Regions from separate parts of the Planococcus sp. PAMC 21323 genome, predicted to be linked through region 3. Evidence: riboswitches for the same ligand, from Rfam matches in the RefSeq annotation. Region 3 holds a riboswitch; each other region holds the start of a gene.
What was found. A riboswitch is a leader RNA that binds a small molecule or an ion and turns the genes downstream of it on or off. The one in region 3 is predicted to bind cobalamin.
Positions count from the first base shown of each region.

Region 1: it holds a riboswitch for cobalamin, as region 3 does, so the genes downstream of both, PLANO_RS07865 (hypothetical protein) here and PLANO_RS12395 (ABC transporter substrate-binding protein) in region 3, are expected to answer to the same signal.
Region 2: it holds a riboswitch for cobalamin, as region 3 does, so the genes downstream of both, PLANO_RS14585 (acyl-CoA thioesterase) here and PLANO_RS12395 (ABC transporter substrate-binding protein) in region 3, are expected to answer to the same signal.

Region 1 covers NZ_CP009129.1:1,557,120-1,565,052, reverse strand. The annotation lists gene PLANO_RS07880 (GNAT family N-acetyltransferase) at 1-287, shown strand, start outside; gene PLANO_RS07875 (GGDEF domain-containing protein) at 426-1,541, shown strand; gene PLANO_RS07870 (HNH endonuclease) at 1,700-2,653, shown strand; cobalamin riboswitch at 2,708-2,897, shown strand; gene PLANO_RS07865 (hypothetical protein) at 3,063-3,608, shown strand; gene PLANO_RS07860 (ABC transporter substrate-binding protein) at 3,605-4,552, shown strand; gene PLANO_RS07855 (arylamine N-acetyltransferase family protein) at 4,609-5,364, opposite strand; gene PLANO_RS07850 (LacI family DNA-binding transcriptional regulator) at 5,523-6,521, shown strand; gene PLANO_RS07845 (YqcI/YcgG family protein) at 6,599-7,333, opposite strand; gene PLANO_RS07840 (DUF2207 domain-containing protein) at 7,442-7,933, opposite strand, start outside.
Region 2 covers NZ_CP009129.1:2,957,173-2,965,105, reverse strand. The annotation lists gene PLANO_RS14615 (b(o/a)3-type cytochrome-c oxidase subunit 1) at 1-1,585, shown strand, start outside; gene PLANO_RS14610 (methyltransferase family protein) at 1,808-2,365, shown strand; gene PLANO_RS14605 (organic hydroperoxide resistance protein) at 2,505-2,924, shown strand; gene PLANO_RS14600 (MarR family winged helix-turn-helix transcriptional regulator) at 2,948-3,385, shown strand; gene PLANO_RS14595 (glutathione peroxidase) at 3,421-3,900, shown strand; partial or broken gene PLANO_RS14590 (DUF3934 family protein) at 3,977-4,108, shown strand; cobalamin riboswitch at 4,353-4,531, shown strand; gene PLANO_RS14585 (acyl-CoA thioesterase) at 4,682-5,167, shown strand; partial or broken gene PLANO_RS14580 (ribonucleotide reductase N-terminal alpha domain-containing protein) at 5,169-6,533, shown strand; gene PLANO_RS15730 (hypothetical protein) at 6,680-7,414, shown strand; partial or broken gene PLANO_RS14570 (ribonucleoside-diphosphate reductase subunit alpha) at 7,583-7,933, shown strand, end outside.
Region 3 covers NZ_CP009129.1:2,510,064-2,517,996, forward strand. The annotation lists gene PLANO_RS12385 (adenosylcobinamide amidohydrolase) at 1-1,328, opposite strand, end outside; gene PLANO_RS12390 (FecCD family ABC transporter permease) at 1,331-2,323, opposite strand; gene PLANO_RS12395 (ABC transporter substrate-binding protein) at 2,316-3,287, opposite strand; cobalamin riboswitch at 3,462-3,648, opposite strand; gene argS (arginine--tRNA ligase) at 3,695-5,356, opposite strand; gene PLANO_RS12405 (YwiB family protein) at 5,356-5,763, opposite strand; gene PLANO_RS12410 (cation:proton antiporter) at 5,958-7,181, opposite strand; gene PLANO_RS12415 (antibiotic biosynthesis monooxygenase family protein) at 7,334-7,831, opposite strand.

The DNA of each region.
Region 1 (7,933 bases), 950 kb from region 3:
TAAAACGAAAACAGCATTCGGTTTACCTCGTGATAGGCGTTCATCAGCACTGTAGGGCCAAAGGAACGGGAACTCAGTTATTGCGGGCAGTGGAGACCTGGGCGATTGACAAAATGCTTCATCGCATTGAATTGACCGTACTAGAGAAAAATACAGCAGCTATTGCTTTGTATAAAAAAATGGGCTTTATCGTAGAAGGAGTCAAACGTGATTCAATTTGCATGGACGGAGAATATGCTAACGAATTATACATGGCTAAACTATTGAAACATGCCTCAATCCAATAACCCTCTCTAGCTATTCACGAAAGTGATGGCCAAAGAGGTTTTTTTAAGTAGATTCTTGTATAATATTGTGTTTTATCTATATTTTTTGACATATAAATTGTAAAATGTTATTAGTATAGATTTTTAGGAGTTGTTTGAATGGGGACGATGCTTTTTTTCTTTCTCGAGAATATGGCATTAATTATTGCATTATTGTATTTAGCATTAAAAACAAAGGAATTATTATTCCCTGAATTGACTGAATCAAAGCGACTGATGTTATTAATTGTTGCATTTACTAGCTTTTTGACATTTTCAGTTATGTACAAACCTTATTTTTATATGGGTATGAGGCTTGATTTGCGAGAAGTAGCACTTTATTTTATTTCTTATGTAGGCGGCTGGAAACTAGGGATATTATCTGCAATTTTCCCATCTATTTATCGCCTATCTCTTGGTGGTCCAACAGTGATAATCGGAATTTTGCAGTCAATTGTTTTACCAGTCTTAGTGGGAAGTTTATTTCGCAACAAGCTAAAAACGAACAAGTTTTTTGCAGTACTTGATATTAAACGAATGATGATAGGTCTCTTAGTCTTTGAGGTAGTGAAATCTATCTTTATGTTTGTTTCTACGCCGGCACCGCTATCTATTATATTGTTAATGTCTGCATTCGCTGCTATAGCTGTACTCGTAATGGGCTTAATGTCAAATGGCGAAATTCATCATATCTTGTTACGAAAAGAACTGGAGATTAACTCTAATCAAGATCCACTGACACAGCTGCCCAATATGCGTTTTTTCAGAGCAGAAATTCAAAAGTTGATTTCTAAAGATGTTCCACTGGCTATTATTATGTTAGATGTTGACTCTTTTAAAACCTATAACGATACACATGGTCATCAAAAAGGGGATACTGTCTTACGCTCAATTGGTCAATTGATGAAAGACAATATTCGTCCAAATGACTATGTAGCACGTTATGGTGGAGAGGAATTTATACTATGTATTACTCAGCCATTTGGTGAGGACATAACCTTAGAAATAGCAGATAAAGTTCGCTCAGCTATCGAAAAATATCCATTTGATGGACAACAATTACAACCAAAAGGGAATTTGACGGTTTCCTTGGGAGTTAGCTTAAGCTCAGCGGATAAAACCTTAGACCAACTTATTGGTGAAGCAGATAAGGCGTTGTTCCAATCCAAGCGGAGCGGTAGAAATCAAGTTACGATTTTTGATGAAGTAACGCAAATAGAAGCGATCGAAGCATAAAAACAGCCACTGATTCAAGTGGTTGTTTTTTTTGACTAAAGATTTGAGAAAGCATAAGTTTAATATTTAGGTTAAAATAGAAAGTGTAAACTACTATAGCATAATAGATTTTACTACATATAAAGTAAATAAAGTATGACCATTATTAGGAGGCAGTTATGAATAGTTTTATCGTTATGCAAGGAGAGACTTATCATGCTGAACAGAATGCCGGTGTGCTTTGGACACCTCAGGTAGATAAGTCCGGGATGGTTCCACATTCATGGAATCGAATGCAAGAAGTGAAAAAAGGCGATCTTGTCTTTCATTATGTTAAAGGATTTGTCGTTGCCATTAGTCGCGTACGTGAGGATTGTATAAAAGGGGCTAAACTAAAAAAACTCGAAGATCAATCTAGAGGCTATGAAGAGGCGTTCATAGCTTACACGGTTTACCGAGAATTAGAAAATCCATTACCGATTAAAGCGTTCTTTAAAGAAATCGAACCTTTATTGCCGGTAAAATATTCAGCGTTCCAAGAAGATGCTGGTGGAAACTCGGGTTATTTATATCCATGTAACGAAGAATTGGCAATAAAGTTTTTAGAATTGATTAGTTCGTTAAACATTTTTACGGTAGAAGTAGAACAATTGGAATTATCGATGGAAGTGATTAAAAAAACTGAGTACAATCCGTTACTCAGCTTAATCGCGGAAGCCGAACTTGAAATTAAAACAAAGATGCGTAGAGGCAAACAGCAATTCAGAGAAAGTTTATTGCCACTTTGGAATGGAGAGTGTCCGCTTTGTGGAATAGCAATTAGTGATGTATTGCGAGCAACGCATGCTAAACCATGGAAAGACAGCTCTGATGTCGAACGACTAGACCCCTATAATGGGGTAGTGCTTTGCGCCAACCATAGCGCATTGTATTCTGCCGGACATATTGCTTTTACCGGTGGAGGACGACTTCATATCTCTAAGAAGATTCCAGAAGATCAGTTTCCAATCTACCGCTTAAGAAAAGGGATGAAAATATCGGTATCTCCCGAACACGCTACCTATTTCAGGTGGCATAAACGAATTGTTTTTGCAGAACCGAGGAAGATAAAATTGTTGATAGATCAGGAATAAATGATTTCCTGTATGTCTTTTGTCTTATGAAATATGATACACTGAAAGCAAGTGAATAATCATGCAGAAAAAAGGTGCTGCTTCGTCAGCATAACAGGGAACTCGGTTAAATTCCGAGGCTGTTTCCGCAACTGTAAGTGCGTATGAAATAAGAAAATGCCACTGTTTAGGTTAACTAAATGGGAAGGTTCTTAAAGTAAAACAACGCACAAGCCAGGAGACCTACCTTTTTTTGAACGTATTTTTACTCTTCGGAAGATAAGAGGATCATACGGCAACGTTTCTATTTTTGACTGATAAAATATGTCTTTAAATAGCTATGCCGCCGTCCTCTTTTGAGGGCGGCTTTTTGTTGTTTTCGAGAGCGTTCAATGCAGCGATTTTCACCAAACAAAAGTGAGGTGAAGAGATGAAAAAAGACATGAGGTATCTTTGCTATCCATTTATGCGTGAAGCCGCGTCTACAGTAGATTTTGAAATTAGAACGGATTCCTTGACCACACGTATTGGAGAAGCACTATCCTTAACTAAAGACATAACTGTAGTACAGCGAGATTTACAAATACTTCAACCGAAAGTCTATCATTTAAATGGCTCTGTACGTGGCAAAATAGCCATCCAAGAAGATGATTTAAACCAACTAAGTAATATGTATGATTATTATGTAAACTGCACAAAAGATAAAATCGGCAATTTTGTTTTACCTCAAGGTACTCATGCCGCGTGTGTGTTGCATGTTTGTCGAAGTGAAGCCAAAAAGTCAGTACGTGCGTTACACATAGTGAGTTTAGAACGAGATGTACCGGAAATTTTGTTCAATTATACTCACCTTTTAGCTAATGTCCTTTTTACAATGGCCGTATATATTAATCAATATCAAGGTATTGAAGAAATACCTTTTGTTAGTAAATCTTATCCAACAAGACCTAAAAAGAAAGAAGTGGCCAATAAATGATGAAAATTTCATTATTCAAGTATTTAACGATTGGAACAATTGCTTTAACGCTAGGAGCTTGTCAATCTGATGTAACGGAAGAAGTAGAAACAGATTCGGCAACCGAAGTTGAAAAACAAACAAGTTATACTGTTATCGATGATTTAGACAATGAATTAACGTTCGAAACAGTACCAGAAACAGTTGTATCTTTAATCCCAAGTAATACCGAAATTTTATATGAAATCGGAGCAGGCGAAAAAGTAATTGGAGCGACTGATTACGATAATTATCCAGCAGAAGCGGCTGAAGTTGAGCGCGTTTCGGACTCTGTTGTCTTTAATGCGGAACGTATTATTGAATTAGAACCGGATGTGGTAATTGGGTACTCGACAGGTGCACCTACTGGATACGAAGAATTAGAAACTGCAGGAATAGCTGTCTTTGTTATCGAATCTGCTCAATCTTTTGAAGATGTGTATGGTGATATTGAACAAATCTCTACCGTTATGGGTCTAGAGGACAAAGGGGAAGAGTTAAATCGCTCGATTCAGCAACAAATTGAAGAAGTGCAAAATAAAGTAGAAGCAGTTGACGAGAAAAAACAATTGTATTTCGAAATTAGTCCTTCTCCAGAACTTTACACAACAGGTCAAAAAACCTTCCAACAAGAAATTTTGAATCACGCGAATGTGGAAAATCTTTTTGGTGACCTTGAAGGATGGCCAAAAATTTCGGAAGAGGAAGTAATCAAGCGCAACCCGAAAACCATTACTACGACCGTATCTTATACAGAAGATCCAATTGAAGAAATAAAAGCACGAGAAGGTTGGGGGGATATTGATGCGATCAAAAACGATCAAGTCTTTTACCTAGATTCAGATATTACCTCACGTCCTGGACCAAGAATTGGGGAAGCCGTTGAACTAGTCGCTAAAACAGTTTATCCAGAAGTGTTCAAATAACCCTAAAAAATCCACGCTTTAGAAGCGTGGATTTTTTTAATCTAAAATAATATATACTAATTTAACGATTCTGGATAAATACCAAATGCTGTTTTGAGGACAAGTTGCTTTTCCTCAGCAGTTAAATCCTTCTTTAATTTCTTATCTCTATCGGATTGAATGAATTGAGTACCAGACAACGTAATTCTTCCTCTTGGAGTGGCAATTGTTACTAAGTCATCGTGTGTAAAAGTAGAGCTTTTCGACACTTGATTATAAACACAGCCTTCGTGAAAATCGATAAGTTGTTTTTCTGTAGTAGAAAATCGATATAACGTTCTTTCATTGTCATCAATGTTACGCAGTAGATCATAAAACCCGTCTCCACGAGATTCAATATGATATGTCCCACTATGATCTGTATGTGGTCTCTCACTTAGTGAAACTGGATACAGAGTTGAGTCACCAAACCCCACGTCCACTAAATATGTCTCGTTAAGGTCTACAATAATTGCAGCATGCGTATCAGCTTTTGCCCATGTACCATCGGGTTTCTGAACGGTAGCTGCTACTAATTTTGCATTATAACCAAGCTCGGTCAAAAGCCAATGAAATAAACCATTTAATTCATAACAATATCCACCACGGTGGCGATTAACGACTTTTTTATATATACTTTCTAAATTCAAGTAAATCGGTGTCCGGCGAATAACATCCAAATTTTCAAAAGGAATATGTTGCATATGAAGAGATTGTAGTTCAGCGAGTGTATCAATGTTAATATCTACGTTCAGTTTCGTGTAAAATCGACTTAAGTACTTATTTTTATTCATGAATAAAAAAACTCCTTCAAAATGAATATAACCATACTCATTTATTTTATGAATATTTATTGTGCATGAAATGAATGGCTGTGATATAGTTGACGAATGAATAACTTTACTCAAATATATGTAGTAACAAAAATTAATAAGAAAGTAGGTTGGTAAGAATGGTTTCTACTACAGATGTAGCGAAATATGCAGGAGTCTCACAAACTACAGTTTCACGTGTTTTGAATAAACCTGACCAGGTTAAAAGAGCAACTTACGAAAGAGTTATGAATGCTGTGAATGAATTAGGTTATTCAGCAGAGGCATTCGAACAAATAGCGGTTCCTATGGTAAAAACAAAAACGATTACCTTAATTGTGAGTGCAATAGATGATGCGATATATGTAAATGCGATTCCTGCAATTACTCGCACTGCGCAAGAACAAGGCTATCAAGTAACGATTCATTTTATTACTAGATCTCGTGAACTTGAAACTTATGAAACTGTGCTGTCAAGCAAACCAGATGGCATCATTATAATTTCTACTTTACTTGATAAAGTAGCCCATGAGAAATTAATTGATTCAACTATTCCGTTTGTTGCATTAAATTCAAGTGGTATAACAAGCCAACATTCTATTGGACTGAACGATATCGAAGCGGGTTATTTGGCTACTACGCACTTAATTAATGCTAGTCATTTAGAAATTGCTTGGATAGGTGGTACGTTAAGCAGCCCATCTACGAAAGATCGCTTTATTGGATTTGTACAAGCCTTACAAGAAGCTAATTATAAAATCCGCAAAAAAAGATTAGTGGTAACAAACTTAGATAAGTTTTCTTTATTTGAAGCATTTGAAAACCTGCAAGCCTTGAAGAAAAAACCCACCGCAATTGTAGCGGCTACAGATGAAATAGCTTTACAATTTATGGATTTTTACAAGGAAGCAGGTTATCAAATCCCGGATGACATCAGCATCGTTGGGATTGGGAATTCAGAAATGGCACAACATTCAGCGCTTGCTTTGACGTCAGTTGGGACATCTGATAGTTTGGCAAATTTAGGTCAAGAGGCTATCAAGCGATTATTTGATTTGGTTATTTACAATCAGCAGGAATCATTTCATGTAAATCGAGATGTCGAGCTATTTGAGAGAGCTACAGTGCGTGCTTTGTAAGTATGAGAGTGTCTATTCTTAGCAAAAGAGCCTTACCGTTAATACCGGTAAGGCTCTTTTGTGTTTAAGGTAAAATATTATTTCATCTCTTTATGGGTAAAAGGACATTTTCCTTTGATTGGTTCGCTATCGTCTCCAATAAAAAACTGTTTCCATTCGTTGTGATCAGGGTCACCAAAATGGCTTATATCGGGGTGAGTCGGTAAGTGATCCCACGCTTCTACTCGCTGACGGACTTTTTCACGTGACATAACGCCTCCTTTTTCAGTGCCTTTCAACCCTTCAAAAATACGACGAGGCTGAAAACCTAGAACCATGGCGTTTCCAAGGTCACGCGTTTTGCGCTGTTTATAAGCAGGGGTATTGCCAAAGACAAAGATTGGTTCGCCTTTAAAGGTAAAATCCCATAAATAATGATCTGGGTCACGCGGTGCGTCTACTGGCCATTCTGAATCATCTTCATCATGCAAAAATTGTAGGATATCCCAAAACTGTTTTCGGTAGGCGTCGAGTGCAACTTCTTTTTCAAACGGTTCTACAAAAACAAATAAACCATGACGTTTATGTTTTGGGTCGTTAAACATAGTTAAGAACGACTCAACAGCCGCTGGTAAATTGCTCCAATCATCTTGAGTAATATAAGCATATCGCAATTCACCTTTTAACTCGCCATTCATTCCAAAATAACAAGGAAAGGTTTTATCAGTTACGATTTCATGAAAGGTTTTGTATTCAGCTAACAGCCATTCAGGCAAGTCTGTCCGTAATGTAAAATCGTCTTTTGTTAATAAAGCCGAGTTTTTTGTCAACATAGTAAAATTCCTCCAGTTATTAAAATTGTCTTTTGATTTTTAGTTCCCTAAGAACTCTCAAACAAAACAAAAACGGCTAAGAAAATCCTCAGCCGTTGCGTGTAACGATTAAAATGCTCCAGAGCCGCCGCCACCGCCAGCAATACCACCGCCACCAGTAATAGCGTCCACGCCACTAGCTGATGCAGTAGTATGAGCATTCGCAGCAAGAAATAGCCCGGTCAGCAGAACAGGGTTGTAAAACAAGCCAAAGTTTGCAAAAGCCGTATCGCTATAGGCATTTGTAAAGCTCTGCGTTTTTATGTTTGCTGATTTTTCTTCTGTTCCCAGAAGATAGCTAAAAGCTCGCATTTTTTCATCTTGCGTCAACAAATCCCATTGCGATTGTTCTAAGTTTTCCATTGCTTTTTGCAACTGTTTCCATTCTTCCCGGATTACGTGGCCTTCGTAAGTTATCGGTGAGTAAAAACAAAAAGCGATAAAGAAAATACCGTTAATAATCGAGATAATCATTAACGGGAAAAGCGCGTATAACCCGAAATAAATTGAAGCGGCAAATAGCGCTATGCCGATAAATCCAGTAGCACTTCGAAGAAAGAC
Region 2 (7,933 bases), 450 kb from region 3:
CGGAACCCTATGCGGATTGCTTCAAGTTTTTATCCGTAATGACGCGCTTCAATTACCTGCTTGGCTAGATTATTATCAAATTTTAACGGCACACGGCGTTTTACTTGCTCTTATCTTTACGACATTTTTTATTTTCGGCTTTTTTATTACAGGCATGAGTAAAAGTCTCGGCAACTTTGGACCAAAAGTTCTCTTGTTTTCATGGATTGGCTTTTGGGTGACCTTGCTTGGAACCGTAATGGCAACGGTCATGATTGTTTCTGGACAAGCTTCGGTTATGTATACATTTTATGCTCCGTTACAAGCAAGTGGGTTTTTCTATGTAGGACTGGCACTCGTCATTATTGGCACATGGATTAGCAGTTTTGCATTGGTGGGCCACTACCGCGTATGGCGTAAAAACCATAAAGGTCAATTAAGCCCATTGTTTGCTTTTATGACGATTACAACGATTATTATGTGGATCATTGCCTGTCTGGGTGTAGTAGCGACGGTCTTGTTTCAATACATTCCTTGGGCGTTCGGATGGACCGATACGATTGACGTCGAACTCAGTCGCTCACTATTTTGGTATTTTGGTCATCCATTAGTTTACTTTTGGTTATTGCCAGCTTATATGGCTTGGTATGTAATCGTACCAAAGCTTTTAGGTGTAAAAGTATTCAGTGATTCACTTGCCCGCATGTCTTTTGTGCTCTTTATCCTGTTTTCGATTCCAGTTGGATTTCATCATCAACTAACCGAACCAGGGATTTCGAACTTTTGGAAGTTTCTTCAAGTAGTGTTGACGTTTATGGTCATTGTTCCTTCATTAATGACGGCGTTCTCGATGTTTGCGACATTTGAAATTGCGGGACGCAAAAATGGCGGCAAAGGTCTTTTTGGGTGGTTTACAAAACTGCCATGGAAAGACATTCGATTTACATCTATTTTTATCGCTATGCTGTTCTTTATTCCCGGTGGAGCTGGCGGAATTATCAATGCAAGTTTCCAGTTAAACGAAGTGGTTCACAATACGTTATGGATTGTGGGACATTTCCATATTACGGTTGGAACTCCTGTAGCGATGACATTTATGGGCGTAACATTTTGGCTGATCCCTTATTTAACAGGGCGTAAATTTACGAAGTCGATGAAAGTCTTAGGACTTGTTCAAATTATCACGTGGTCGATTGGTATGGTTTTAATGTCGACAGCGCAGCATTTGTTAGGACTTCTTGGAGCACCAAGAAGAACAGCGTACTCTGGTTATAACGACCACCCTGCTGCAATGGAATGGTTTGACGGTATCTTAACCAATCATGTGACGATGGCAATTGGAGGTAGCATCTTGTTTGTATCGGCAATGATCTTGATTTATATCGTCGTCATGACCATGTTCTTGTCGCCAAAAGCAGTCGACGCAAAAGACATCGTCGATTTCCCGCTAGCAGAAAGCGATATGACAAACACCCCCAAATGGTTAGAAAATTGGTGGATTTGGATTGGACTTGCTGCAGCACTTATTGCTTTGGCCTATGCGATTCCATTAACGCATATGATTCAACATGCACCGCCAGGCTCAGAAGGATTCAAAACGTGGTAGGAGTTGAGGGACAATGTTCACTATGGTTTTGTCATTAATGGTTGTGTTTATCGCGTTTACCGCGATGTTAGTTGAAATATCTTCGATGGAAGAATAAAGCGAAGGCAGTCAAGAATTCTTATTACAAGAGTTCTTAACTGTCTTTTGTGTTTTAGAATAGTAGTAATCGTTTATCGCTTTCTATAGTATATAAGGAAAGAAACAGGAAGTTGGGACTTAGCGATGACGATCATGGAATGGATGTTTACAGCGATAAGCGTTTTTTGGTTGAGTGAATTTATTATTTTTCGCAATCGTGGAGTTGGTCAAGGAGATTCGTTGGAAAAACGTACGTTTGTTGCAATTTTTGGTGTATTAATCGCTACTATTCTATTGGCGTATTTGTTACAAGAACTCCAGCCGTTCCAAATGGTAGCGTTTGTTGGACAAGTGGTGGGAATCATCTTTCTTGCTACAGGAGTGTTTTTACGTTTTTGGGGGATTATCCACTTGAAATCACAATTCACACGTTACGTTACAGTTCGAGAGGGCGATAAAATAGTTAGTACCGGTCCTTACCGGAAGCTACGGCACCCACTTTATACAGGATTGTTTTTAATAACGCTTGGCATGGCTTTATTCTTTGGTAGCTTAGTTGCCACACTTGTAGGAGGCATTGCGATGGTATGGGCCTTACTTCGGCGCATCAATTACGAAGAGCGTTTGCTCATTGAAAAGTTCGGTCCAGATTATGAGCTTTGGATGAAGCAGCGCGCGAGATTAATCCCATTTGTTTATTAATAAGTTCTAACCTAAAGCTTTTATTCTTCTGAACAGAGAATGAAAGCTTTTTTAGTCTATGAGCAGTTCTTTTTACATCGTGTACGATATAGTTTATTATAAGTCGTGTACGATATAAATGGATGGAGGACTACATACAATGAAAACACTATTTGAAACAACAATGACGAATACAGGCGGAAGAGACGGAGCGGTATATTCTCCGGACAATATTTTTTATATGGACGTAGCAAAACCACAAGCGCTCGGAGGTTCTGCTACAACTGCAACAAATCCAGAGCAACTTTTTGCGGCTGGCTATAGTGCATGCTTTAACAGTGCGTTGGAATTGGTGCTTGAAGCTGATAAAGTAGAGATAGAGAAAAGTGAAGTGACTGCAACTGTTGCGTTGATAGGAGACAAAGCAGATGGCGGCGTGAAACTAGCGATAAAACTAGTGGTAGATATTACTGGTATTGCTGAAGAATTAAAACAACAATACGTCGAAAAAGCGCATAAAACTTGCCCGTATTCAAAAGCTATTCAAGGATCTGTGGATGTAGAAATAACCGTTTTATAATAATTAGTATAGGTGAGATGTAAATGGCAAACCCAACGAAATTAGAGCAACAATTATGTTTTGAAGTGTATAAAGCTTCAAGTAATTTTTCGAAAATGTATGCAAGAGCATTAGAGCCTTTCAACTTAACTTTTTCGCAATACTTAGTACTGCTCGTTCTTTGGGACGAGCACGAGTTATTGTCAAAAGATATTGGGGAACGATTAGGGCTTGGGACAGGCACCTTAAATCCAATTATTAAGCGGATGATAGACAACGGTCATTTAACAAAGCAACAATCTGAAAAAGATAAACGTGCATTTGTGATTTCGTTAACGGAAAAAGCGAGAAAAGAACAACCAGCTATCGAAAGAGCCGTTTTTGAAAAAGTTGAGAGCTGTAATTTTATGGGCGTAAATGCGATGACATTAATGATTAATTTAAAAGAGTTGAACGCAGCCTTCAAAACCATGAATTTTTAAGAGCGTCATAAATTAGTAAATGAGGAGTGAGCAAGATGAATATTTATGATATTGAAGTACCAAAACCAAACGGCGAAGTATATCCATTGAGTGAATACAAAGGCAAAGCCATGTTAATTGTTAACACAGCAACAAAATGCGGGCTACGCGATCAGTTTGATGGACTCGAAAAAATGTACGCCGAGTATAAAGAACAAGGATTGGTTGTTTTAGGATTTCCATCTAACCAGTTTAAGCAAGAAGAAGCTACAGGTGCAGAAGCACAGGAAGCTTGCCGCATGACATACGGTGTGACTTTCCCGATGCATGATTTAGTAAAAGTCAACGGCGCAGATGCACATCCGTTGTTTACTTATTTAACGAGCAACACGAAAGGGTTTTTAACAAGCGGCATCAAATGGAATTTCACGAAATTTTTAGTGGATCAAGATGGCAATATTGTTTCTCGATTTTCTCCAAAAGATACACCAGAATCGTTTAAAAAAGACATCGAAAAAGTACTTACTCGCTCGTAACGAGAAGGTTTCTGTTTCACTAGCGGTTGCGATGTGATAAGCTGTACATCATCGTAGTAGTAATGGAGTGATTATAATGAGCAAAGCAAAAGCGAAAGCAAAGAGCGGTACGGGCCAAGGAACTGGTAAAAAAGGCTGGACTCGCTGGAAATCTGGCGCAAACAAAGCAAAGAGTTTTAAACCGTATACAAGCAAAAATAATAAAAAAGCGGACGAACCAAAAACAGATAAAGAAAAAGCTTCTGTATGGGTCGATGCATAAATAGAAATTCAAAGGTTGTCCAAAAAGGGCATCCTTTTTTTATGTAGAAATGGTGAAAAGTTCGGTAGGAAAAATATAATTTTTCACCAAATGCTTTGAAATTGTGAAACGACTTGTTAAACTAGTGAAAGTGGTTTATAGTTTATGAATACAATATTTAGTGTTTAAATATAAAAAATTACTATATATAGTAGAAATCGATAACGAAGGTGCCTGAAAAGGCTTAATAGGGAATTCGGTAAAATGCCGGAGCTGTACCCGCAACTGTAAGTGCTGACGAGCTGTCGCAATCCACTGTCCAATGGACGGGAAGGAGACAGCAGAGGATGACGCACGAGCCAGGAGACCTGTCTTCGTTACAAGTTTATGATCTTCTCCGGGAGTTGAGAGAGATAACGAAGAAATGATGCGCAAGCAGCTAGTTCTAGCTGTCTTGAGTTGCTATTCTGCGTTTTCAAACCCATCCTCCCTGAGAGGATGGGTTTTTTTGTTTGTTATAGAGATGGAGGAATGGAAGTTATGACAGAAGCATTAGCTGCAGGTGTAGCGAGAACCGTCCAAACAAAATTGGTGTTGCCACCGGATACCAATCATTTAGGAACGATATTTGGAGGGACGGTACTCGCATATATAGACGAAATCGCGGCGATTACCGCAATGAGACATAGCGGCAAAGCGGTCGTAACCGCTTCAATCGACACAGTGAACTTTTTATCTTCTGCTAAAGTGGGTGACATTTTCATTTTAGAAGGTGTAGTCATTTCGACTGGAAGAACGTCGATGGAAGTTTATGTTAAAGCAGAATGCCAACAAATTGAAACGGGCGTGACCAGTTTAACAACGACAGCTATATTGACGATGGTCGCGGTTGACAGTAACGGCAAACCAATCCCTGTAAAAGGCGTAATCCCTGAAACCGATGCAGAGAAAAAATTATTCCATAGCGCACAAGAACGAAAACAACGACGCATGCAATTAAATGAATACTCAAAGGAGTTGTGCTGATATGAAGATGAAAATTGAGACGGCTGAAATGTCATCAGTAGAAAAAGCGCTTGAACGGGCTACGGATGTATATGGGTTAGATACACGCGAGTTACTCGAGCGGGCAGGCGAACTTGCCGAACAAGCAAAAGGCGAACAATCTTTACTCTACGCGCTCAACCACATCACCATGGATCAACCAGATTGGACTTATGTAGCGGCAGAATTGTATGCGAGTGATTTATATAAGAAAGCAGCAGAACATCGCGGGTACACTTCTTCTGAAAAGTACGGAGATTTTTACAAGCTCGTTCAAGAACTGACGCAAGTTGGAATTTACTCAAAAGACTTATTGTCTAGTTATTCGCAAGAAGAAATCGCAGAACTTGGACAAGCAATCGATCCAGAGCGGGATTTATTGTTTAATTACATTGGCTTATTTTTGTTGGCAGACCGTTATTTAGCTAAAGACTATGAAGGGCGTTTGTTTGAACTTCCGCAAGAGCGCTTTTTAGTCATTGCCATGACATTGATGCAAAACGAACCAAAAGATCGTCGTGTAGAGCTAGTTAAAGAAGCGTATTGGGCAATGAGTCATTTGTATATGACCGTTGCGACTCCAACTTTATCAAATGCGGGTAAAAGCTTTGGACAATTGTCGTCATGCTTTATCGATACAGTGGACGATTCATTAGACGGCATTTATTTAAACAACTGGGATATCGCGCGCCTTAGTAAAGACGGTGGTGGCATCGGTATTTATTACGGAAAAGTGCGGGCGTTAGGTTCGGACATTAAAAAATTCAAAGGAAATTCTTCGGGTGTTGTGCCGTGGATTCGCTTGCTTAATGATACAGCGGTCAGTGTGGATCAATTAGGTCAACGTCAAGGAGCCGTCGCGATTTACTTAGACGTCTTCCATAAAGACATTATGAACGGCTTCTTGGATTTGAAAACCAATAATGGCGACGAGCGCCGTAAAGCACATGATATTTTCACAGGTGTATCGCTTCCCGATTTATTTATGGAGCGTCTGCAAGATAAAGACGAAAACGGACGCAGTATTGGTGAGTGGCACACCTTCTGTCCACACCAAGTCAAACAAGTCATGGGCTGGAAAGATGAAAATGGCAACGCCTTAGGACTTGAAGATTTTTACGATGAAAAAGACGTAAAATACTTTAGTGAAAAATACCAAGAAGCAGTCGACCATCCGTTATTGCCGCGTAAAACCTACCGCGCAATGGAAATTATGGCGCGCATCATGGTGTCGCAATTAGAAACGGGCACGCCGTATATGTTTTACCGGGACGAAGTCAATCGACAAAACCCGAACAAGCACACAAGAGGTCGCGGGCTGACATCAATTTATTGCAGTAATTTGTGTTAATTTTTAGCACCTTCAGTCAGTAATGGCTGTCGAAAACCCATCTAAACGGGGAAACACTTTTAAATGAAGTCAATCCCGTGCTAAATCTCTTTAATTTTGAATGTTGAGAAGTAATAAAGCATAATAAGGAAAAACTAAATGAGGTGGAAGGCATAGTTAATCCTTTTGGCTTTATATACGAAACAACTAATCAAGTAAATAACATGAAGTATATTGGGAAATGTATATACACGCGAAAGAATAATTGGAAAGTGTATATGGGGTCGGGTCTATATCTCAAGCGAGCAATTAAGAAATATGGGTTGGAAAATTTTACGAGGGTCATTCTAGCAGAAGCTAATTCAGCTGAAGAACTTAATGCGTTGGAGGAATACTATATTTTGTTATATAAAGCAGTCGAGTCTCCAACTTATTACAATGTTAAATTCACTTCTATTGGTGGCGACATTTTTACAATGAATCCAAATAAGGAATCAATAAGACTGCAAAGAGTTCAACAGATGTCTGGAGAAGGCAATCATCAATATGGTAAAGCTAAAAGCCAAAAAATGATTGAATCTGTTAGAAAAGCAAATTCTAGAGTGGTAATGATTGATAATGTAGAGTATTCATCGGGTAAAGAGGCAGCGGAGATATTAAATATTAAAACTACAACTCTTAATTATCGCTTAGGCTCAGATCATTTTCCGAATTATGAAAGACTCTATGAAAAAGTGAACAGACCTACAAACAAAACTAGTGCTTATAAATGTCAAATAGGTAATATTCAATACGAGAGTATTGCTAAAGCTGCTAGTGCTCATGGAATTTCAACCCATAGTATGAGAAACCGAATGTATTCAAAAAACTTTCCAGATTACTTCATAATTAAAGAGTAAATGCCGAACGACTATCGAAAGCACGCATTATGCGGAAGCGAGTAGAGTAGGGCCAAGCGGTCCGATACGGTGGGCACCCTTATTATATAAGGGTGATGATATAGTCTACTCTGCATGGCGACATGCAGCTGCATCTAGTATGCGGGTTGAGTTTAGCGAATTCAATTGAATAAGGGGACCGAAATTATGCAAAATATGTCAGCTACGACTATTGTTAAAGAATATACCGATGACGAAGGCAACCTTGTCATGATCCGTAAGCCTGGTGATTTTGTCGTCTGTAATTTGTCATCGATCAACTTGCCAAGAGCGGTTGGAGCGGACGTATTAGAACGTTTAGTGCCGATTCAAACACGTATGCTTGATAACGTCATTGACTTGAATACGATTTCAGTAGGACAAGCTGAAGCAACAAATAAAAAATACCGCGCCATTGGTTTAGGAACTTTTGGATGGCACCATTTACTAGCGCTTGAAGGCATTCATTGGGAAAGCGAAAAAGCCGTTGAATTTGCCGAT
Region 3 (7,933 bases):
ACTAAACAGCTGTCAGTAGATGTCCCTGTTGCAATCGTACCCGTGAGCGGATCTTTGACTTGTCTTTCTTGAAGTGCTTTCGTTTTAGCTTCAGTCGCCGTAATCATCGCTTGTATAAACGCTTCGTCTGACAAAACACCGTTGACCATAATCCACGTATTAATCGTTCCCACCTGTACCGTTCGTTCTACCGCTTTTGACACGTCTACACCATTGCCGACGCCAGCAGTAACCGCAATAACGACTGACCCAAATGGTCCTTCGTATTCTTTAACAATCGCGTCTTTCGTTTGAACGGCGGTCATCATCCCTACTGTGTCAGTTATTTTCAACCCATGACTCTCTATAAACTCGGTCATTTCTTGAACACTGTCATCTACGTTATAAGCGGCATCTACACGACGATTCATAAAATTTCGGAACCATCCAGCTCCTGCATTGACAACAGCCGAAGAAACCGTTTTTAATGGCGTTGGGCTCTGGTACAGCACCATATTTTTTGAAACGATAAAATCTTTTGCACAAATTCGATGGTTCTTTATTTCACTTTTGACTCCTGGCAATAACGTAATTTGCGGTTTTGGCAATTCCGGATGCGGATGATTGCTAACTCGCGTTTTGTAAACTGCTCTAATATCTTGCTCTCGCACCACTTCGTGCGGTTCACCAATTCGAACAATCGTTCCTTCATCGAGCAATAATAATTGATCGCAATACATAGATGCTAAATTGATATCATGGAAAATCGATACGATGGTTAAGTTTTTTTCAATCGCTTGTTTTTTAATTGTATCGAGCAATTCTTTTTGGTGATTAATATCTAAATGATTGGTAGGTTCATCTAACAACAAAATCCCTGCGTCTTGCGCTAACGCTTGTGCAACAAAGACACGCTGTTGTTCGCCACCCGACATTTGGTCAATTTGTGTTTTTTCATATTGGCTAATGTCCATCAATCTCATGGCTTCTTGTACCGCCTGCTCATCTTCTGTTGACCAAGAAGAAAACCAGCCTACTTGATGGGGGTAACGGCCAAGTGATACTGTTTCCCGAACTGTATGAGCAAAAGAATGAACGTGAAGTTGAGGCAATACGGCCATTTTCTTAGCTAGTTCTTTTGCTGGAAAATCTGAAATTGGTGTTCCTTCAATGCGAATTTCTCCACTCTTTGCTGGCAATACGCCACTGATTAATTTCATTAGTGTTGATTTACCACTGCCATTCGGTCCTAGTATACCGAGGATCGAGCCTTTATTGACGGTAAATGACACGTTTTCAACGATTTTTTTCTCGCCATATCCGCCTGTTAGTCCACTGATTTCGAGCATCGTTAAGCTCCTCCTTTGCGTTGACGGAAAAAGATAAAGGCAAATACTGGTGCTCCGATAAACGCAGTAATGACACCAATTGGTAATTCTGTTGGAGAAATAATCGTTCTTGATACTAAATCACAAACGATTAATAAAGCAGCCCCATTGATAAAAGATAAAGGCAACACATGACGGTGATCCGACCCCCATAGTAATCGAGTCATATGTGGCACGACTAAGCCAACAAAACCAATTGTTCCTGAAACGGAAACGGCAGCACCTGTCAGGACAGATCCCCCAATTAAAATCGTCATTTTGCTTTTTTTCACATCTACACCGAGATGTTGCGCACGTTCTTCACCAAACAACATCGCGTTCAATTCACGACGTTTGAGCCATAATACAAATGAGCCAATCAAGACGAAAGGCAATGCCATTCGCACATATGGCCACCCACGCATTGAGACGCTTCCGAGTAACCAACCAATTATTTGACGTAATTCTTCACCGGTTAAGGCAATCATCAACGAAATAATCGATCCAAGAAAAGAACTAAATATAATACCTGTTAAAATCACGGTTTCCATTTTCATCGAGCGATCCACCAATCTCGCAAAACTGACAACAGCAAACATCGTCAGTAATGCGCCGATCATGCTCATAACCGGTAAAGTGAATGGCCCTAAAAACGGGATAGAGATACCAAAAAAGAGCGTCATCACAGCGCCGACTGAGGCACCGGAAGACACTCCCAGGGTGTAAGGATCGGCCAATGGATTTTTCAAAAGCCCTTGAAAAGCTGCGCCAGCAATCGCTAACGCGGCTCCAACAAGTCCTGCTAAAACCACACGTGGCATACGAATATTCCATAAAATATTGGCAGCCGCTTCATCGAATGAAGGATTCCATAGCACCACCGGTGATATAGATACCGTTCCGACCGTAACACCTAACAATACCGCTCCCACTAACAGAAATAGCGAGACGCTATACGCTAGTATATTTTTACTCATTGAATACATCAGGATATACTGCCTGTGCCATTTCCATTAGTCCCGCTGTTAAACGTGGGCCAGAACGAGTGAGCATATCTGAATCTAAGCTGTAAACCGCTTCCTCTTTAACTGCTGTTACTTCTGCAAAGCCACCACGAGACTTGATTTGACCGACTGCATCTTCAACATAAGCGCCTTCGGTTGTAATAATGACGTCTGGATTTGCTGCAACGATTGCTTCTGGGTCCATAATAACCCATCCTTCTAAGTCGCCAGCAACGTTTTCTGCATTAATCAACGTTAACATTTCGTCCATGAACGTCCCGCTACCTGTTGTGTAAATATCCGGTTGACTGCCGACTTCTAAAAAGACCGTTTTTGGTTCTTCAACTGTTGCTGCCAACTCTTCAATCGAGGCTACTTGAGCTTCCATTTCCGAGACAATATTTTCCGCTCTTTCCATGCTACCTGTTGCTTGTCCGATTGTCGTAATCGAATCGTAAACTTCATCAAAGCTCTCTACATTTTGAACAACAAATACATCAAGACCGGCATCACGTAATTGTTGCAGTCCGGCATCGCCCACACCTAATCCTGATTCGTGTGCTAAAACTAAGTCTGGTTGAAGGCCAATGATTTTTTCAACATTGAATTCTTGTCCGCCGATTTTTTCAACGTCAGCTGTTTCTTCTGGGTAGTTGTCATATTCCGATACGCCAACGATTTTATCGCCCAATCCTAGCTCATAAGCAATTTCTGTATTAGATGGAATCATTGAAACAATGGCTCCAGGCTCTTCGTCAATGACAACTTCATTGCCTACAGCATCTGTTATTGTTACCGGAAACTCAACTTCCGCAACTTCAGTTGGTGGTTCTGCTGGTGTTTCGACTTCTTTTTCCGGAGCTGCTGTTTCTCCGCATCCTGCCATTAAAACTGCTGCTAATCCTGCTGTTGCCCCAAACTTCCATAACTTGTTCATCAATAAAATCCCCCTAGAGTATAGTGTTCTTGTTATAGAAAATCTTTGCAGACGGTCCCTTATTTGTGAACGACCCAAAACGAATCCAAAACAAAATCCCCCGCAAAGTTCTGCGAGGGATTGAAAGGACGCCATAAAAAAGCATGCGCATCCAGCCTTTCCTCGCAGGCATATGAGTGTGTTGACATAAAGGCAGGTCTCCTGGCTTGTGATCGTTGGTTTTTGCTCCTTCCCAAAGCGTTGCTTCAGTGGCATATTGCAAATTCCTCTCACGTACAGTGGCGGGACCGCGCCGGAATCGAACCGGCTTCCCTTTTAACTCATGTTCTTAGACATAAGCACCTTTATGAATTGCTATTAAGTTCTGTTTCTTGGTTTTATTATACACGCAATTGTTTAGCTTTTGCTTACATTTTTTCAGGAGCTTCGACGCCTACTGTTTTTAATGCATTCGCTAATGTTGTTTTCACAGCCGTGATCAATGCTAAACGAGCACTTGTCATCTCGACATTTGATGCATCCAATACTTTATTGGCATTGTAGAAGCTATGGAAATTTGACGCTAGCTCTTGGATATACGTTGTAATGCGATGAGGTGCACGTTGTTTTGCTGCATCTGCAATGACTTGTGGGAAATCACCGATCTTTTTCAAGACATCAATTTCTTTTTCTGAAGTCAATAAATTCAAATGCTCTTCTGAAGCTAGCAAACCTTGCTCTTCAGCTTGACGCAAGATCGAACTAATACGCGCATGCGCATATTGCGAATAATAAACTGGATTTTCGTTTGACTGAGAAACAGCCAAATCCAAATCAAAGTCCATATGCGAATCACCTGAACGCATTGCGAAGAAATAACGCACAGCGTCTAATCCGACGAGTTCGACTAGCTCGCGCATCGTTACCGCTTTACCAGTACGCTTGCTCATCTTCATTTTTTCGCCGTCTTTATACAATTGCACCATTTGAATAATGCTAACTTCAAGCGTTTCACGGTCATAACCAAGTGCTTCGATCGCTGCTTTCATCCGTGGAATATAGCCATGGTGATCAGCACCCCAAACGTTGATCAACTTACTAAAACCACGTTGCAATTTATCTTCATGGTAAGCGATATCTGGCATTAAGTATGTGTATGTGCCATCATTTTTAATCAATACGCGATCTTTGTCATCGCCAAATGTTGTTGAACGGAACCAAGTAGCGCCTTCTTCTTCAAAGACATGACCATTTTCACGAAGTTTAGCTAGAGCTTCGTCAATTTTACCGTTTTTGTATAGTGATGATTCTGGGTACCATTCATCAAACTCAACGCGGAAGTTCGCTAAATCATGCTGCAATTTAGCTAATTCTACTTTCAAACCGTGTTGACGGAACGTTTCAAAGCGCTCTTCATGCGTCATGCTGACAAATTTATCCCCGTGCTCTTGTACTAATGCTTCTGCGATATCTTTAATATCTTGTCCGCGATAGCCGTCTTCCGGCATGCTGTCGCCTTTACCTAACGCTTCAAAATAACGCGCTTCAATAGATAACGCCAAATTGTTAATTTGGTTACCGGCATCGTTAATATAATATTCACGAGACACATCATAGCCCGCTAAGTCTAAAATATTGCAAAGCGAATCGCCAACTGAAGATCCACGTGCATGCCCTAAATGCAGGTCACCAGTTGGGTTAGCCGAAACAAACTCGACTTGTATACGCTCATTAGCACCAGCTGTTGAACGACCATAGTCTTCTTTTTGCTCTAGCACCGTTTTGACAACGTCCTGCAAATAATCTTTTTTGATCGTAATGTTGATAAATCCTGGTCCAGCAATATCTACTGTTTGAATGTTTGCTGCATCTTTATCAAGATTTGCTACAATCGCTTCTGCAATCGCACGAGGTGGCTTTTTCGCCAAACGTGTTAACTGCATCGCAATATTCGTAGCATAGTCACCGTTTGTTTTATCTCTTGGCGATTCTAACTGTACTTCAACAGCCTCTGTTGTTAATTCTGCTTTTTCGATTGCTTCTGCAAATGCCGTTTTAATGGCGTGTTGAACTTGTTCTACTGCATTCATTATTTAACCTCCATAAATTGTATTTCCATTTCGTATTCCCCGACAGGATCTGAACCTAACGATAAATCGTAACGAACCATAAACCGCGTATCGCTGACAGAAAGCTCATGCGCTTTTGTCGTCAACATAAATGACCCTTGTTCATTTGTTAGATTGCCGGTTTGTTCTTTATGTAATAAAAAAGGGAGCCGCATCTGCAAGCCGCCGCTTCTCATAATCACTGCTTCATTTTCTTGAAGTTTAACTGTCGTCCGAATTTCAAGGTCGTCTTGCTGCTCGGCATACTGCAAATAGCGCAGCTGGTTTTTCTCCGTCAATGTTCCTCGAGATTCCAACACCATTACTTGTTCTTCCATATCCGGCTGACGGATCGTCGTTGTCAGTTTTATTTCCACTGTCTTTTGCATGTCTCTCCGCCTCCCCATCAAATAATAACCTTCTCATTATAGCCCGATTCACCCGCCTTTTTCAATACAGCACTCATTGTTTACGCCAGTTCTTTTTATCTGAACGCCAAGAGTTAAGAAATTCGACAATTGATACAGAAAAAAACCGACCCTATTATTACAGGATCGGTTTAATTTTATTGGCATTACTGTTTTTATTTTGATTGCAGTCCTAATAGTTTGATCAATGGTTTAATGGTTAACCCTTGGATGACGAGAGAAAACAGAACGACCGCAAACGTTAGGATTAAAATCGTTTCACGTCCGTCAAAACTTGCCGGTAGACTTAATGCTAAGGCAATGGATAAACTCCCTTTTAATCCGCCCCAGTTTAATAAAATCCGCTCTTTTCGATTTAAATCTTTGGCTGGCATCGTACTGAAAAATAGCGCTACAACTCTCGCCACTAAGACGATAACAATGGCCAATACAATAATTACATATTGTCCAGAAAAATCGATATTGCGAATTTCTAATCCGACAATCAAGAAAATTAACGAGTTCGCAATAAGTGTAATCACGTCCCAAAAGGTATTGATCGCATTTTTCGTTAACTCGGACATTCCAATTCTAGCGCCGTAATCATTAAAAACAAATCCTCCTGCCACTACAGCGATGATTCCTGATACGTGAATATGTTCTGCGATAAAATAGCTGCCGAAAAACAATAATGCAGATATGGCAATTTCAAAAGGATAATCGTCATAAAAACGAAGAATTTGTGAAAATAAGTATCCAAGAATGACGCCGACCAATATTCCTCCTACAGCAAAACGAAGAAATAGTAACACGCCACTGCCTAATCCTGCCCACCCCATATCAATATAAGTTAATAAATAAACAGATGCAATTTGAAATAGAACGATCGCAATTCCATCATTAAAAAGTGATTCACCTTCCATAATCGTTGACAGCTTTTCTGAAACGCCTGCCGATTTGAAAATCGATAAGACACTGATTGGATCGGTTGCACTCATTAACGCCGCAAACGTAAAAGCGACTGCTAAAGGAAGACCTAATAAAAAGTGAGTTGAAAAACCAATAAGTACAAATGAGATGAACGTCCCACCTAAAGCAAGACCAATTACCGTTTCTTTTCGTTTATATAAGTGATGAAAGGGCAATTTCAAAGTAGCATCCCCAAGTAAGATCGGTAAAAATAGTGAAATGATAATGACTTGAAAAACTTCTGACTGGGTAATAAATTGTTCCGCCTGATCTATAAAAGGAAATGGAAAACTGGTGGTACCAAGTAATAGCCCAACTAAAACTAATGCGATTGTATCAGGCTGCTTTACTTTTCTAGCGATGCCGACGACCGTTATCGCAATGGCCAATAAAACCAATACTTGTATGAACACTTCATCAAACTCATGCATAAGTCACTCTCCTTTCAGGATAATTGCTTACTCCATCTATATCTCTTATTGCCTATTACTAAACGCATACTTAAAATCCTGCTTAGGTAAGACGAAAAAAGCCTCCTAATAAAGGAGACCATTTTATAACTTGCTTGAGGGCAGTGTTGTATTTACTTCGTATAACTGGTCACAAAAGAAGAACGAGGGAAAATATTTGGACGTTTATCGATGCCTTCTTTAGTCCCGCGTTTTGCGTGCGCATGTCCATAGGCTTGAGACTGTTGCCAATCAATGAATGCTTGTTTGTCATCCCATAACGTGAGGATAATGTAAACATCCGAATCAAGTGGTCGCAATACACGAATTGCTGCGAATCCTGGTTCTTTTTCTACCATGCCCGCTCTATTTTGAAAACGTGATTCAAAAAGCTCACGACCTTCGTCTGTAACGGGAATATTGTTAAATACCGCGTAGTAACCATCAGCAAAATCCCCTACCGCATTCAATACTTCATACGCTTCAGAGGCTTTTAATCCTGGACCTCCGTCTGTTTCATAAAGCAGTACAGCTTCGTCAGTGTTTTTCAAGAGAGTCAGCTGCGCATTCGACAAACTTTCTACTAAGGCTTCAGCTTGATCTTGTGGACCTGTCCATTTATACAATTGCATCGTCAGCACCTCTTTCAGCTAGCTCGTTTCTATAATCTTATCGTTTTTAGAGAGAAGATTCTAATTTCAGGATTTAGCGAAAAAAAGTCGGACTGGATTTCC